Geothrix sp. 21YS21S-2: one gene and its partner. The protein of the gene in region 1 binds, or shares a complex with, the protein of each later gene. Links are inferred from orthologs where the notes say so. Each region holds a gene or a part of one and is shown on either strand. Other genes may lie near its edges.

Region 1 (7,204 bases):
GAGACGCTGAACGCATCCGCCGGAACGGTGGCCCCCACAGGGCCCGCCGAGGTCGGCTGGGGTCCGCCCCCCACCTTCTGGGATGCCGCTGGCGCCCCGGTCTTGATTGAAACCCTCATCACTCACCTCAACTCGATTCTAGTATCGGCAGAGACGGGGTTCCAATTAAGTCCTGTTCATCTATTTTGCTTGGCAGACTTTAAGGAGGACTCCAGGCGTTCACTCAGGCCCCACGTTTTCCCACTTTCCATGGCGTGGTTGACAACGGCCTGGTCAAGCAAATATTCATATGTGCCCCGGGCGGAGTCGCTGGTGCCGAACAGCCCGGAGGGGTGGACGGTCTTGCGCATTTCCTTGAAAAGATTGGCCATCAGCAGGCCCTCGAACTGCCTTGCCGCCTCCTTCGCGTCCTTCCCGCCCGGGATGGCCGGGGCCACCAGATCCTGGGCCGGGGCGGACGTGGAACTGAGGATGGGGGAGCTCACAGGACCCTCAGCTCGGCATTGAGGGCGCCGGCGTCCTTCATGGCCTGGAGGATGGCCACCAGGTCCCGGGGGGTGACCCCCACATTGTTGAGCATCTCGGCGAGCCGGCCCACGGTGGTGCCGGGTTCGAGGGTGAGGGACTTGACCTTCTCGTCCTCGGCCTTCACCTCGCCGGTGGTGGTGGTGGCGGTCTTGCCCTTGCTGAGCGGCCTGGGCTGGCTCACCTGGCTCGCGCTCGTGACGGAGATGGAGAGGCCGGCCTGGACGATGCTCACGGCGCCGATGCGCACGTCCGAGCCCATGATCACGGTGCCGGTCTTCTCGTTGACCACCACCCGGGCATGGGACTGAAGCTCGATCTGCAGGTTCTCGAGCCGGGCCACCAGTTCGACGATCCGCCCCTGGAACTCGGAAGGCACGGGCACCTCGATGGTGCGCGCGTCCAGGGCCCGGGCCGAGGCCGAGGGCAGCTCCTGGTTGATGGCCTTGACCACGCGCACGGCGGTGGTGAAGTCCTCCATCAGCAGGCTGTACCGGAGCACCTTGCGGTCGTTGAAGTTGCCGCCCACCTCGCGCTCCACCAGGCCCCCTTCCGGGATGCGCCCGGCGGTGGGGTGGTTCTTGGTGTTGGAGGCCCCGGCGGTGGCCACGGAGAAGCCGCCCACCAGGAGGGAGCCCTGGGCCACCACATAGACCTGGCCGTCGGGGCCCTGGAGGGGGGTCATGAGGAGGGTGCCCCCGGCCAGGGACGAGGAGTCCCCGTTGGAACTGACCGTGACGTCCACCCGCTGGCCGGGCCTCCCGAAGGCGGGCAGTTCGGCGGTGACGATCACCGAGGCGACGTTCTTCACGTTCACGCCCGTGGTGGGGATGCTGATGCCCTGGCGGGCCATGAGGTTGGCCAGGCTCTGGATCGTGAACTTGGACTGGATGGTGTCGCCGGTGCCCTTGAGGCCCACCACGAGGCCGTAGCCCATGAGCATGTTGCCGCGAACGCCCTGGAGGGAGGCGACTTCCCGCAGGGGGAGGCCGATCCCCTTGTCGGGGATGGCCGCCGTCAGGAGGAGGGGGGCGAGGAGAAGGAGGAGTCTGCGCATGTGCCTGCCTCAGAACGGCCAGATGAAGGACAGGAGACGGCTTATGTAGCCCGGTTTCAGGGTTTCGTCCACCACGCCCTGGCCGCCGTAGCCCACGCGCAACTCGGCCACTTGTGCCGAGCCGATGGTGTTGGCGGTGTCCAGGCGCGCGGGGTCGAGCATCCCGGCCACGTACAGGCGCTGCTTCTCGTTGTTGAGCTGGATGTCCCGGTAGCCTTCGAAGATCAGGTTGCCGTTGCCCAGGACCTTCACCACCCGGGCGGTGATGGTGGTGGTGAAGAGGGCGCTGCGGTCGGTGACGCCGTTTCCGGCGTACTTGTTCGTGGTGGCGGTCTTGAACCCTCCGGTGGCCGCGGCGCCGCTGCCGACGCCCACGCTGGCCAGGCGGCTGAAGAGGGACGGGGCGGTGAGGGTGTTGGAACCGGACCGGGAGGTCGTGACGTCGGCCTTGGACGTGGCGGTGGTGGACTCGGTGATCTTGATGGTCACCAGGTCGTTGAGGCGGTGGGCGCGCAGATCGGCCACCGTCTGCCGGTCCTGCCAGAGGGAGCCGTCCGACAGCGGCGCGGCGGCCGGCCCCTCCTCGGCGTAGGGGATCCGGGGCTGCTTGGTCAGACTGGGATCATGGGCCTTGGGAATGGAGCACCCCAGGACCAGAACTCCGATCGCGATGGGCAAAAGATACCGCATGACCTGCCTCCACTCCCAGTCATGGCAGAGGTCGTGCCAGTTAAAGAAGCGCCATGAGGCACCGGTCGTGGCCTGCCAGATCCTGGTGCACCACGGCGCGCTTCCAGCCCGAGGCCAGGGCCCGGGCCGTGAGTTCCTCCCCCTGCCCCGCGCCGATCTCCAGGACGCAGCCGGGGGCGGCCCGCCGCCGGGCTTCGCGCAGGATCTCCGCCGACAGGGCCAGGCCCCGGTCGGGGGCGAACAGGGCCGTGGCGGGCTCGAAGGCCAGCTCCCGCTGGAGCCCGGGGGCGTCGGCGGGGTCCACGTAGGGGGGGTTGGACACCACGAGGCCCAGGGGGTCCTTGAGGGGGGCCAGGAGGTGCCCCCGCTGGAAGGCCACCTTGGCCCCCAGGGCCGCGGCGTTGGCCCGGGCGGCCTTCAGGGCCCCCAGGCTGATGTCGGAGGCCTGGACCTCCCAGTCGGTCTCCAGGGCCATGCACACCGCGAGGATGCCCGTGCCGGTGCCCACGTCGCACGCGTGGAGCACGCCCAGCCGCCGCCCCACCTCCAGGGCCGCCTCCAGCACCAGCTCCGTTTCGGGCCTGGGGATCAGGGTGTCCCGGGTCACCTGGAACCGGCGCCCCCGGAACTCGCACCAGCCGAGGATGTAGGACCAGGGCTCGCCCTGCCTGCGACGTTCCAGCCAAAGCCCCACCTTGGCCGCGTCCTCCTCGGGCACGGGGTCGTCGCCGTGGACCAGGAGCCAGGACGCGGGCAGCCCCAGCCCCTCCTGGAACCACCGCCGGCTCTCGGCGCGGGCCTCGGCCAGGTCGAGGAACCCGGCCAGGGCCGAGGCAAGGTCGCTGGCAAGCTGCGAGTAGGAAATGTGCATAGGCAGTCCGGGCCTTCCGGGGAGGGACAGAATTTTTTTTATCCTTTTTCATCCCCGTTCATCCCCGGCAAATCAAGCGCTTGATTTGCCGGGGATGAACGGGGATGGACGGGGATGAAGAGGATGATAAAAGATCTCCGCTTACTTTGCCGCCATCAATTCCTTGGCGCGCTCCTGGCTCGTGCGGGCCACTTCCTCGTGGAGGCTGCCGCCGTGGCTGTCCATGGTGACGACCAGGGGGAAGTCCTCCACTTCGATGATCCAGAAGGCCTCGGGGCTGCCGAACTCCTCGAGCATCTTCACGTCCACCACCCGCTTGACCCGCTCGGCCAGGAGGGCCCCGGCGCCGCCGGTGGCGTGGAGGTAGCAGGCGCCCACCTTGCCCAGGGCGTCCGAGGTCTTCTTGCCCATGCCGCCCTTGCCGATGACGCCGCGGACGGTGTAGGTCTCGAGGACATCCGCCTGGTAGGGCTCTTCGCGGATGCTGGTGGTGGGGCCGGCGGAGACGAAGGACCAGTGCCCGTCCTCGTGGTGGGCCACGACGGGCCCGCAGTGGTAGATGACGGCCTCGTGCAGCAGGGGCTTGAGCCAGTCGGGCTTCTTCTCGACCATGAACTTGTGGCCGATGTCCCGGGAGAGGACCACGCGGCCGCTGAGGAGGATCTCGTCGCCGACCTTGAGGTCGCGGACGACGGCTTCGGAAATGGGGGTCGTGATGCGCTTCACGGGAGTCTCCTAGCGGTACAGGGCTGAGCCGGTTTCATCGACGACCAGGTCCATGCGCCGGCTCGACCAGCACATGTAGCTGATGCTCACGAAGAAGCTGGCGGGATGGCGGAACATCTCGGACACGAGCACGCCCAGGACCGTGGTGCGTCCGCCGTAGCCCATGGGCCCGATGCCCAGGGTGTTGATCTCCTCGGTGAGCTTGCGCTCGAAGGCGTCCAGCCTGGGATCGGGGTTCGGGGTGCCCAGCTTGCGGAGGATGACCTCCTTGCTGCGCTCGTAGCCGGTGACCCGGTCACCGCCGATGGCCACGCCGAGGATGCCCGGGGAGCAGCCCTGGCCCTGCGCCTTGGTGACGGCGTCGATGACGCACTTTCGCACCCCGCCCAGGTCGCGGCCCGCGCCCAGGGAGGCCTCGGGGAGGCGGTACTGGGCGCCCACGTTCTCGCAGCCGCCGCCCTTGAGCATGATGGAGACCTCGACGCCGGGCTCCTCGCGCTCCTCGAAGTGGATGACGGGGTGGCCTTCGAGGAAGGGGTCCATGTTGTTGCCCGGGTTCCTCCCGGACAGGCTCTCCACGCAGTTGGGGCGAAGCCAGGACTGGGCGGTGGCGTCGGCCACGGCCCTGCGGATCTGCTCCTTCACCTTGCGCTGGGAGAGGCCGAAGGGATGGCGCACCCAGAAGATGATGGTGCCGGTGTCCTGGCAGAGCGGCGACACGTGGTCGTCGGCCAGGGTGATGTTCTCGATCATCGTGTCCAGGGTGTTGGCGGCCCGGGAGCCCTCGGCCTCCAGGTTCCGGTTGGCCACCACGGCTTCGATGATGTCCTGGGGCAGCCTGCTGGTCGTCCGGCGGATGAGCTCCATCACGGGGAGGGTCAGGTCCAGGCTGGCGAGGTCGGTCAGGTCGGCTTTCCAGCCTTTCGGCAGCACCGACTTGGATTCGACCGTCCCCAGGGACGTGAGGTTGGGCATGGAACAGGCGGTCATGGGTCCCCCTTGGCGTGCTCTAGGTGTAGGTCCGATTCAAAAGATTAACAACTCTTTTTTCGTTTCAGGAGGACCAGGCCCGGCACAGGGCGGTGGTGAGGTTCAGAAGGGGGCTGGGACTGCGGCTGATGGCCATTCCCTTCAGGTCCATGTCCGTCTGGTTCACCAGGTGCAGCAGGCGGGCCGCCCCCTCGGGGCCGATGCGGTTCAGGACCCGGTCATAGCCGTCGAACAGGAATGCCTGATTGGGCCCCAGGCCCAGGGCGGCCACCTGCCCGTCGCGGCTCTTGACGCCGTTGCGCCGGGCGTCGGTGAGCCGGCAGAGGCGCTCCACTTCGCGCCGGGCCTGGCCCAGGAGCATCAGGGGGGCGCCGCTCGGGTCGTCCTCCACGGCCTGCCGCAGGGCGGCGAAGGCCGTGGGGGCGGAACCGCCCTGCCAGGCCTTGGACCAGGCGAAGGCGGTCTGCTCGCCCAGTCGGAAGGTCGCCTTGTCCACCAGATCGGCCTCCACCCGGCGGTCGTCGGCAAGCAGGTCCAGGACCTCCAGGCAGCGGCGCAGGATGCCGGGGTTGCCGCCCATGCGGGCGGCGATGCGCTTGGCCACGCCCGAACCGAGGCGCAGGCCCATGCGGGCGGCCTCGGCCTCCACCCAGGCGGGGGCCTCCTTGTCGTCCATGGCGCCCAGCTTCAGGACCCTGCCCTGCTTGGCCCAGTCGCTGAAGGGCTTGGCCCCGAGGATCTTGCCGGGGCCCGCGGAGAGGGTGCCCCGGGCCACCAGAAGCAGGCGGGTCGCCGGCAGGGGCTCGAGGATGAGGCGCTTCACGGAAGGGGGCAGCTCCTTGGCCTTTTCCAGGAGGTTGTCCGCCTGGGGCACCAGGACCACGCGGTCGGCGCCCAGGGGGGCGGATTCGGTGAGGGCGTTGACCACCTCGGCCCAGGGGCAGCCCTCGGCGCAGACCGTGAAGGAGAACACCTCCCACTCCGGGTCCACGTGCACGGCCTTCCAGGCCTCCACCGCCGCCCTGCGGCCGTCGCTGTCCTCCCCGTGGAGGAGGGCGAAGGGCGAGTCCAGCCAGGTCTTGGGAATGGCCATTCAGTCGCTCCCTTCCAGCAGCTGGGTCAGGAAGCTCTCGGCGAAGTCGTCGGACAGGGTGCCCAGCACCCGCAGCTCCTGGTTGTTGAAGCTGGCGAAGTTCTGGTCGACCCGGTACTGGTTCGAGAAGGTCAGCCGGGGCCGCTGGATGACCACGTCGCCGGTGACGCCGTCCAGCAGCTGCACGGAGGCCACCACCACCACCTCCACCCGGGTGGCGCTGCCGGCGGAGCCCTTCACGGAGTCGCTGCCCAGGGAGAGGCCCAGGGCGCGCACCTCGTACCGCTCGATGGCGCCCTGCAGCACCCAGCGGCTGGCGGCGCTCTGGGGCACCAGGCGCCACGGGGACGCGGCCACGATGCGGTTCTCCAGGGCCTTGCGGAAGGTCTCCTCGGCCCCCAGCTTGGGGGTGTTGTTGCGGAAGGCGGCGATGCGGACGGTCTGCCCCTTCACCATCCAGGCCGCGGCCCGGGGGCGGTTGTCCAGCCGGTGGTAGCCGCAGCCCAGCAGGAGGAATCCGGCCAGCGCCGGCGCGAAATGACGGGCCATGGCTCCCTTTCAGGCGGGATTGTAGATGCCCACGTAGGGGAGGTTGCGCAGCTTGCCCTCCAGGTCCAGGCCGTAGCCCACCACGAAGTGGTCCTCGATGGAAAAGCCCGTGTAGTCCACGGGGACCTCCACCCGGCGCCGGCTGGGCTTGCTGAGGAGGGTGCAGATCTTCAGGCTGGCGGGCTCGCGGTCCAGCAGCAGGTTGCGCACCTTGTGGAGGGTCAGGCCCGTGTCGACGATGTCCTCCACCACCAGGGCGTGGCGGCCCCGGATGGACTTGTCGATGTCGGTGAGGATCTTCACCTCGCCGGTGGACTCCAGGCCGTGGCCGTAGCTGGCCACCCGCATGAAGTTCACGTCCATGTCGAGCTTGATCGCCCGGGTCAGGTCGGCGAAGAAGGGGTAGACGCCGTTCAGGAGGCCGATGACGACCAGGTCCTTGCCCGCGTAGTCGCGGGAGATCTCCTCACCCAGCTCCTGGACGCGGGCGGCGATCTGGGCTTCGGTGAGCAGGGGGTAGATGCGGCTGAGGGAAGCGGACATGGGTTTCTCCAGATTCTTTATACCATTCAACCCGGGCCCGGCCCCCGGGGTCTAGTAGGCAGGACCCAAGTCCGGGTCTTGTGCTTTGCGGGTGGGCCCTTGATGATATCCCTAGCTATCCCAGCCAGAGACGAGAGGTTGATGCAGCAGGCCGCCCTGG
Region 2 (7,151 bases), 3.9 Mb from region 1 along the record:
CGGTGGGGTTGCCCTGCTTGGTCACGGAGTTGGTGATGCCCTCGAGGACCTTGGAGTTGTAGCGGGCCCAGGCGGCGCTGACGAGCCAGTTGCCGTCGCCGAGGATGTCGTACTTCGTGCCGAAACGGGGGGAGAAGCCGCTGGCGGAAGCCGTGGACTTGCCGGTCTCGTTCTCGGCCTTGAATTTGTCGAAGCGCAGGCCGATGTTGAAGCTCAGGTGCTTGTTGACGGTCCACTTGTCGTTGACATAGAGGGCCTCGGAGAAGTTGTGGGCCTCGCCGTCGCCGCTGATCCATTCCCAGACGTCGCGGGGGCGGGCTTCCCAGATTCCGGCGACCTGGCCGTTGAGGGAGGGCCGGGTGACGCCGAAGGTGAAGCCGGTGGGGGACTGCTCGTTGCGGGCCTTGGAGATGCCCTTGTAGTAGTCGACGCCGACGTCGGTGGTGTGGCTGCCGGCGCCGTCCCAGAACATGCTGACCTTCGCGTTGAAGGTCTGGTTGTTGCGGTTGTCGCCGCCGTCGTTCTGGTTGAAGATGCCGTTGTTCAGATAGCCGCCCGTGGCGGAGCTGTAGTTGTACATCGGGCTGCCACCGGCCACGTTGGCGCCGGCGGAGAGCTTCTGCTTCTTGCGGCCGACCTTCATCTCCGACGTGATGGTGTTGGACCAGATGGCGCGCCACTGGAGGTTCAGGAACTCGGAGGTGCTCACCTGCGGAACCAGCGCCGTGGTCATGGCCGCGCTGTAGTTGCGGTTGACGTCGTCGATGCGGGCGTTGTTGAAGGAGGTGACCAGGGTGTGGTTCTGGTTGACGGCCCAGGTCAACTTGATCTGGCGGCGGATTTCCTTGGTCTGGGTGATATAGGGGGCGTTGAAGCCCACGAGGCCCGTCTGGTCGTTGTTGGAGATGACCGGGTTGGAGCCGACGCGGTTGCCGAGGTCAAAGGTGATGGTGCCGGCGCCGGTCTGGTTGGTGGAGAAGAAGCTGCCAGAGAACCAGAGCTTGTCCTTGATGATGAAGCCGGAGAGGGAGATCGTCTTCTCCTCGTTCATCGTGTTGGGGAAGGAGCCGCGGGTGTCCTTCGGATTGTAGGCGTTCCAGGCGGCGTCCTTCAGCTCCCAGCGCAGCTGGCCGGCGAACTCGTTGCCGCCGGAACGGGTGATGGCGTTCAGCACGCCGCCGTCCACGTCGCCGTATTCGGCGGAGATGGCGCCGGTGATGACCTGGATCTCTTCGATCGAGTCGTCGATCAGGCGGACGCCGCGGTTGTTGTAGGCGTTGTCGGAGATGTTCTGGCCGTCCAGCAGGTAGAGGTTGCCGGAGGTCATGGCGCCGCGGATCTGGACGCGGTTGCCGACGCCGGTGGTGACGCCGGGGGTCAGCAGGGCGACGCCTTCCATCGTGCGGGCGTTGGGCAGGGCGTCGACGGCGTCCAGGGAGTAGTTGGAGGCGGTCTTGACGTCGGTGCGGTCAACGGCGGCGGCGGTTCCGACCACTTCCACGACCGCGTAGGCGGTCTTGGCCATGGTGAAACGGGGCTGGTAGGTCTGGTCGATGCCGATCTTCTCAGTGGTCTTGATGGTCTGGAAGCCGGTCTTCGAGATGGTGATGGTGTAGTTGCCGGGAGGCAGCAGGCGGGTGATGAACCGGCCCTTGTCGTCCGTCTGCAGGACGCGGGGGCCCTGGAGGCTGGTGGAAACCAGGTTGACGGTGGCGCCGGCGACCGCAGCGCCGTTCTGGTCGACGAGGCTGCCGCTGATGCTGGACGTCTGCGTGCCCTGGGCGGCGAGGGTCACGGAACCCACGACGATCAGCGCGGCGATCCGGCCGAAGTTTTCGAGTCTACGATGCATGTGCATCCTCCTGTTTGGGGTTAGCGTTAGCGATAATTGGTTATATCACTTCGCTTAGGGGTTAATTCCGGGGGTTCAAAGACATCAAGGCCTTTCCCCGGCCCATTATTGGAAAATATCAGGTGACCTAAGTAGGGTGACCCATGCTAGCACGGTGGAGAAAGTTCCCCAATCGTGTTTTCTTTTTTTGGGGTCATGTTAATTTTTGTTAAGGATTGAAAACAGGGCAATAAAGCATTTGTCAACTTGTATGTGAAGAAGGTCACAGCCTTTTTTCAGGGTCTCGGAGTGGCCGTCAACAGGGCCTTGATGACATCGTCCGTGGTCACCCCGTCGGCCTCGCTCTCGTAGGTGAGCAGGAGCCGGTGCCTCAGGACGTCCGGGGCGAGGGCCGCCACGTCCTCGGGGAGCACGTGGTCCCGCCCGGAAAGGTAGGCCAGGGCCTTGGAGGAGGCCTGGAGGGCCAGGGAAGCCCGGGGGGAGGCGCCGCAGCGGAGCAGCTCCCGGTCCTTCCAGGCCTTGCCGTGGCCGGGGCGGGTGGCCTGGACCAGGCGCACGATGTAGTTCCGGATGGCCTCGTCCAGCCGGACCCTGCGGGCCTGGACCCCCCCTTCAAGGATCTCCTCGCCGCTCATCATGGGCAGCACGGGCTCCTCGCGCCCATCGGCGCGGCGGAGCACCTCCCCCTCCTCCTGGAGGCTGGGGTAGTCGATGCGGAGCTTGAAGAGGAACCGGTCCATCTGGGCCTCGGGCAGCGGGAAGGTGCCCTCCTGCTCCAGGGGGTTCTGGGTGGCCAGGACCAGGAAGGGGTCCGGCAGGGGGAAGCTCTCCTCCCCGAGGGTGACCTGGCGCTCCTCCATGGCCTCCAGGAGGGCCGACTGCACCTTGCTGGGGGCCCGGTTGATCTCGTCGGCAAGGAGCAGGTTGGCGAAGATGGGGCCCTTCTTGGGGGTGAAGGTGAGGTTCCTCGGGTCGAAGACCAGGGTGCCCACCACGTCCGAGGGCAGCAGGTCCGGGGTGAACTGGATGCGCCGGAAGTGCATGCGGCTCGCCGCCGCCAGGGTCTTGACGGTCCGGGTCTTGGCCAGCCCGGGAAGCCCCTCCAGCAGCACGTGCCCGGGCACCAGCAGGGCCACCAGGAGCCGGTTCAGCAGCTGGGGCTGGCCCACGATGACCTTCCGGCACTCGTGCAGGAGGGTATCCAGGGGGCGGGAGGGGTGTGCGGGGGCCATGGGATCGTCCGGGGGGGTCCAGTTATCGTGGGGTGAGGTGGGGAAAACTGCAACCAGGGGTTGGGTCCGGCAGGAATCGCTTAGGCTAATTGTAGATAATAAATAAGATGTATGCGACCGGATTTCATCCTTCATCGCCGAGGTGGCCGAGGAGCCGAGGTTCGCCGAGAAAGACAGGGCACCTCGTCCTTTCAGCCATCCTTATATATAAGTGAGTTTTTCCTCAGGCCTCCAGTTGCTGGAGCCGTTCCGCCTCGTGGGCCGCGCGCAGGGGTTCGAGGATGGGCTCGATCATGCCCTGCATGAACGCGTCCAGCTGGTGGATGGTGACGTTCACCCGGTGGTCGGTGACCCGGCCCTGGGGGAAGTTGTAGGTGCGGATCTTCTCGCTCCGGTCCCCGGAACCCACCTGCGTCTTGCGCAGGCTGGCCTCGGCCTGGTCCACCTCGGCCTGGGCCTTCTCCAGGAGGCGGCTTCGCAGCACGGTCATGGCCTTGGCCATGTTCTTGAGCTGGCTGCGCTCGTCCTGGCACTGCACCACGGTGTTGGTGGGCAGGTGGGTGAGGCGCACGGCGGAGTAGGTGGTGTTCACGCTCTGGCCGCCCTTGCCGCCCGAGCAGAAGGTGTCGATGCGCAGGTCCTCCTTCCTGACGTCGATGTCGACCTCGTCGGCCTCGGGCATGACCGCCACGGTGCAGGCTGAGGTGTGGATGCGGCCCTGGGTCTCGGTCTTGGGCACCCGCTGCACCCGGTGGACGCCGCTCTCGAACCGGAACAGGGAGTAGGCCCCGGCCCCTTCGACCTCGGCGACGACCTCCCGCAGCCCGCCCTGGTCGGCCTCGCTCTCGCTGAGCACCGACACCCGGTACCCCCGGCGCTCCGCGAAGCGCACGTACATCCGGAAGATCTCCGCGGCGAACAGGGCGGCCTCCTCCCCCCCGGTGCCGGCCCGCACCTCCAGGATGACGTTGCGCTCGTCCTTGGGGTCCTTGGGCACCAGCAGGCTCCGCAGGGCGGCCTCCCCGGCCTGGATGGCCTCCTTGAGCTCGGGGATCTCCATGCCCGCCATTTCGCGCAGGTCCGCGTCCTGGGTCCTGTCGGCGAGTATCTGCTCGGCCTCCTCCAGCTGGCGGAGCCGGGTGCGCTGGAGGTGCCAGGCCTCCACCACGGGCTCCAGTTCCGAGCGCAGCTTGGTGAGCTCCCGCAGCCGCTTCATGTCGCTGACGACGGCGGGGTCCTGGAGCTGGGCTTCGATCTCCTGGTACTTGGCATCGAGGGATTCAAGCTGGTCGAGCATGGGTCACCCACACATACAAAAAAAGAACGGGCCGAGGATCGGCCCGTTCCTGGGAATGCTGTAGCTACTGGTTGGCTTCGGCCGGAGCTTCCGCCTCGGGAGCGGCCTCGGCCACGGGGGCCGCCACTTCCTTCTTGGCATACTTGCGGTTGAACTTTTCCACCCGGCCGGCGGTGTCCATGAGCTTCTGCTTGCCGGTGAAGAAGGGGTGGCAGGCCGAGCAGACTTCGACCCGGAGCTCCTTCTTGGTGGAACGGGTGACGAACTCGCTGCCGCACGCGCAGTGGACGTTCACGTCGAAAAGCTGGGGATGGATCTTGTCCTTCATTGGGGCCTCCTGGAACCGACCGGATGCCATGACGGCACGCGGCTTGTTCACGCACAAGGGAGAAAGTGTAGCCCGGATAGCCTTGGAACTCAACCCGAAATCACTGGGGGGCCAGCAGCCACCGTCCCGACAGGAGCCGCTTGAGGTGGAGGGCCACCAGGACCGCCAGGGCCAGGGTGAAGTTGAAGCTGAGCTCCAGGAGCCAGCTGTACGGGCGCCGGTGGGTGAAGATGAAGGTGTAGGCCAGGTAGTCCAGCACGGTGAAGCCCACCGTCTCCAGGACCGCCTGCCAGGCCGGCCGGGGTTCCGAGTGGCGCTCCAGCATGTAGCCCGTGAAGGCTCCGTAAAGGAGCCGGCTGGAATTGAAGCCCCGCAGGCTGGTGAACCCCAGGGGGATGGCCATGAGGGTGCCAAATACCAGGGAGGTGAGGATCCGGCCCTGCCTCCCCAGGCGCTGCCAGCGGCGGCGCACCAGGAAGATGCCCGCGCCCACCGCCAGGCCGTGGGCCATGCAGAAGGCCAGGCTCAGGTGCCAGGGCCAGCCGCCCTGGAGGTAGAGGTAGCCGCCGGTGGCCAGGCCCAGGAGGCTGCCGGCCAGCAGCGAGGTCTCGCTGCGGTGGGTGGCGTCGGTGCCTTCGCCGCTGGAGAGCTCCTGTGCCAGCTCCCGGGGGCGCTCCTTTTCCGCCAGGAGGTCCGCCATCTGGGCCTCCGTCTGGATGCCCCGGGCCTCCGCCTCATCCTGGAGATGGGCCGCGAGTTCCCGGATGATCAGCCGCCGCCTGCTTGAGGAAAGCCCCCCGAGTCCCCGCTCCACTTCGGAGAGGTAGGCGGCGAGCGCCTGGCTCACGGCCGGGGTCCCACGAAGCCGTCCACCATGGCCACGAACTGCCCCCATTCCTGCTTCTTGGCGGCCAGGAAGGACGCGCCGGCAGGCTGGATGGCGTAGTAGCGGCGGTCCCGGCCGTTGGGCTGGGTCTGCCAGTAGGACGTGATGAACTCGGCCGCCTCGAGCTTGTGCAGGGCAGGGTAGAGCGCGCCCTCCTTGAGGGTGTAGCTGCCGTCGGTCCTTTGTTTGACCGTCTCGATGATCTGGTACCCGTACATAGGGCCGTCCGTGAGCAGAGACAGCAGAAGAAGCGGAGTGCTCCCCTTTAGCAGTTCACGGTCCATAGTGCCTCCCGTTTAGTGACCAGTTTACCTCGCAAGCTGATGCCGTCAATGCGCGGTAGAAAGGAGTGTAAAAGAAATTTATTAATCGTTCAAGCCCTCATGGCCTCGGTCACGGGGATGCGGCTGGCCCGCCAGGCCGGCAGGAAGCCTCCCGCCACCCCCATCAGGATGCTGAAGCCCACGCCCTGGGCCATGAGGTCCGGGGTCACGGCGAAGGCGTAGCTCACGTCGGACCAGGTGTTCATGTTCACGGTGCCGGTGCGGATGCCGTTGAAGAGCAGGGAGAGCCCGGCGCCCAGCAGGCCCCCCAGGGCCGTGAGGAGGATCGCCTCCCACTGGAAGCTGGCCAGGATCTCCCGGCGGCGGAAGCCCAGGGCCCGGAGGGTGCCGATCTCGGGCGTGCGTCCGGCCACGGTGGCGTACATCGTGTTCATGGCCGCGAACACCGCGCCCACGGTGAGGATCAGGGTGATGATCTGGCCGAGCACCTGCATGGGCCGGCCCGCGTCGCCCAGGTCCGCGAAATAGGCGGGCTCGGGCTTGGCCTCCAGCTTGAGGCGCACGTCCTGCTCCATGTCCCGGACGAAGGCGGGCACGTCCGCCGCGCTGCGCAGGCGCACGGCCATGGATGAGTCATTGCCGTAGCGGCGGAAGGCCTGGCGCAGGTCGCCCACCTCGGTCCAGATCTCCGAGTCGAAGACGCTGCCGTCCCCGTCGAAGACCCCCACGACCTTCCAGCTCCTCCCGGCCATGTCGATGCTCCGGCCCCATTCCACCCCGGTGTACCGGTTCAGCATCTTCTGGGGGACCACGGCCTCGGAAAGGCCGGGGTTGAACCAGCGGCCCCTGAGCATCCGCACCTGGCTGCGCATGCGGATCCCGGCCGGGGTGGTGCCCCGCACCGTCACGCTCATGGCCCCGGACCCGTCGGCCAGGGCCACCTGCTTGCTGACGATGATGTCCTCGGTGGCCAGGGGCCCCACCTCGTCATGGGCGATGAGGGGGTGGGTGAGGATGAGCCGGGCCTGGGCCAGGCTCACCGAGCTCATCATCTCCACCCGCGCGTTCTGGCGCATGATGATCACCTGGTCCTCGCGGCCGCTGCGCACGTAGGCCTTCGAGACGCCCTGGGCCATGGACAGCACCACCACGAAGACCATCACGACGATGGCGATGGCCCCGACCGTGGAGAGCGTGCCCGCCCACCGCTGCCAGATGGAGCGCCAGTTGTAGGTCAAGGGCAGCGGGTGGAAGGCCGCGGCCCACAGCAGC

What was found. The genes of interacting proteins can lie anywhere in the genome.
Region 2: the proteins of prmC (region 1) and prfA are in contact, whole or in part, in a crystal structure (PDB 2B3T), measured with the Escherichia coli proteins. The link is inferred for Geothrix sp. 21YS21S-2 from one-to-one orthologs.

The regions. Positions count from the first base shown.
Region 1 is NZ_CP132910.1:199,705-206,908, reverse strand. Bases 1,229-4,092 are described here. They hold prmC (peptide chain release factor N(5)-glutamine methyltransferase), read right to left. Parts: upstream 3,144-4,092; coding sequence 2,313-3,143; downstream 1,229-2,312. Other genes in these bases: RAH40_RS00925 (fumarate hydratase), read right to left, coding at 3,879-4,092; RAH40_RS00930 (FumA C-terminus/TtdB family hydratase beta subunit), read right to left, coding at 3,285-3,869; RAH40_RS00940 (flagellar basal body L-ring protein FlgH), read right to left, coding at 1,592-2,272; RAH40_RS00945 (flagellar basal body P-ring protein FlgI), read right to left, coding at 1,229-1,582. Outside these bases: flagellar biosynthesis anti-sigma factor FlgM, read right to left, coding at 1-119; RAH40_RS00950 (rod-binding protein), read right to left, coding at 177-485; more of RAH40_RS00945, read right to left, coding at 482-1,228; more of RAH40_RS00925, read right to left, coding at 4,093-4,859; holA (DNA polymerase III subunit delta), read right to left, coding at 4,924-5,952; LPS assembly lipoprotein LptE, read right to left, coding at 5,953-6,501; hpt (hypoxanthine phosphoribosyltransferase), read right to left, coding at 6,511-7,044; RAH40_RS00905 (RNA polymerase sigma factor), read left to right, coding at 7,186-7,204. UniProt on the Escherichia coli protein: Methylates the class 1 translation termination release factors RF1/PrfA and RF2/PrfB on the glutamine residue of the universally conserved GGQ motif, i.e. on 'Gln-235' in RF1 and on 'Gln-252' in RF2.
Region 2 is NZ_CP132910.1:4,095,004-4,102,154, forward strand. What follows is about bases 2,345-5,155. They hold prfA (peptide chain release factor 1), read right to left. Parts: upstream 4,382-5,155; coding sequence 3,308-4,381; downstream 2,345-3,307. Other genes in these bases: RAH40_RS18105 (MoxR family ATPase), read right to left, coding at 2,345-3,084; rpmE (50S ribosomal protein L31), read right to left, coding at 4,446-4,709; RAH40_RS18120 (hypothetical protein), read right to left, coding at 4,810-5,155. Also shown: RAH40_RS18100 (TonB-dependent receptor), read right to left, coding at 1-1,852; more of RAH40_RS18105, read right to left, coding at 2,128-2,344; more of RAH40_RS18120, read right to left, coding at 5,156-5,556; RAH40_RS18125 (PadR family transcriptional regulator), read right to left, coding at 5,553-5,879; RAH40_RS18130 (ABC transporter permease), read right to left, coding at 5,969-7,151. UniProt on the Escherichia coli protein: Peptide chain release factor 1 directs the termination of translation in response to the peptide chain termination codons UAG and UAA.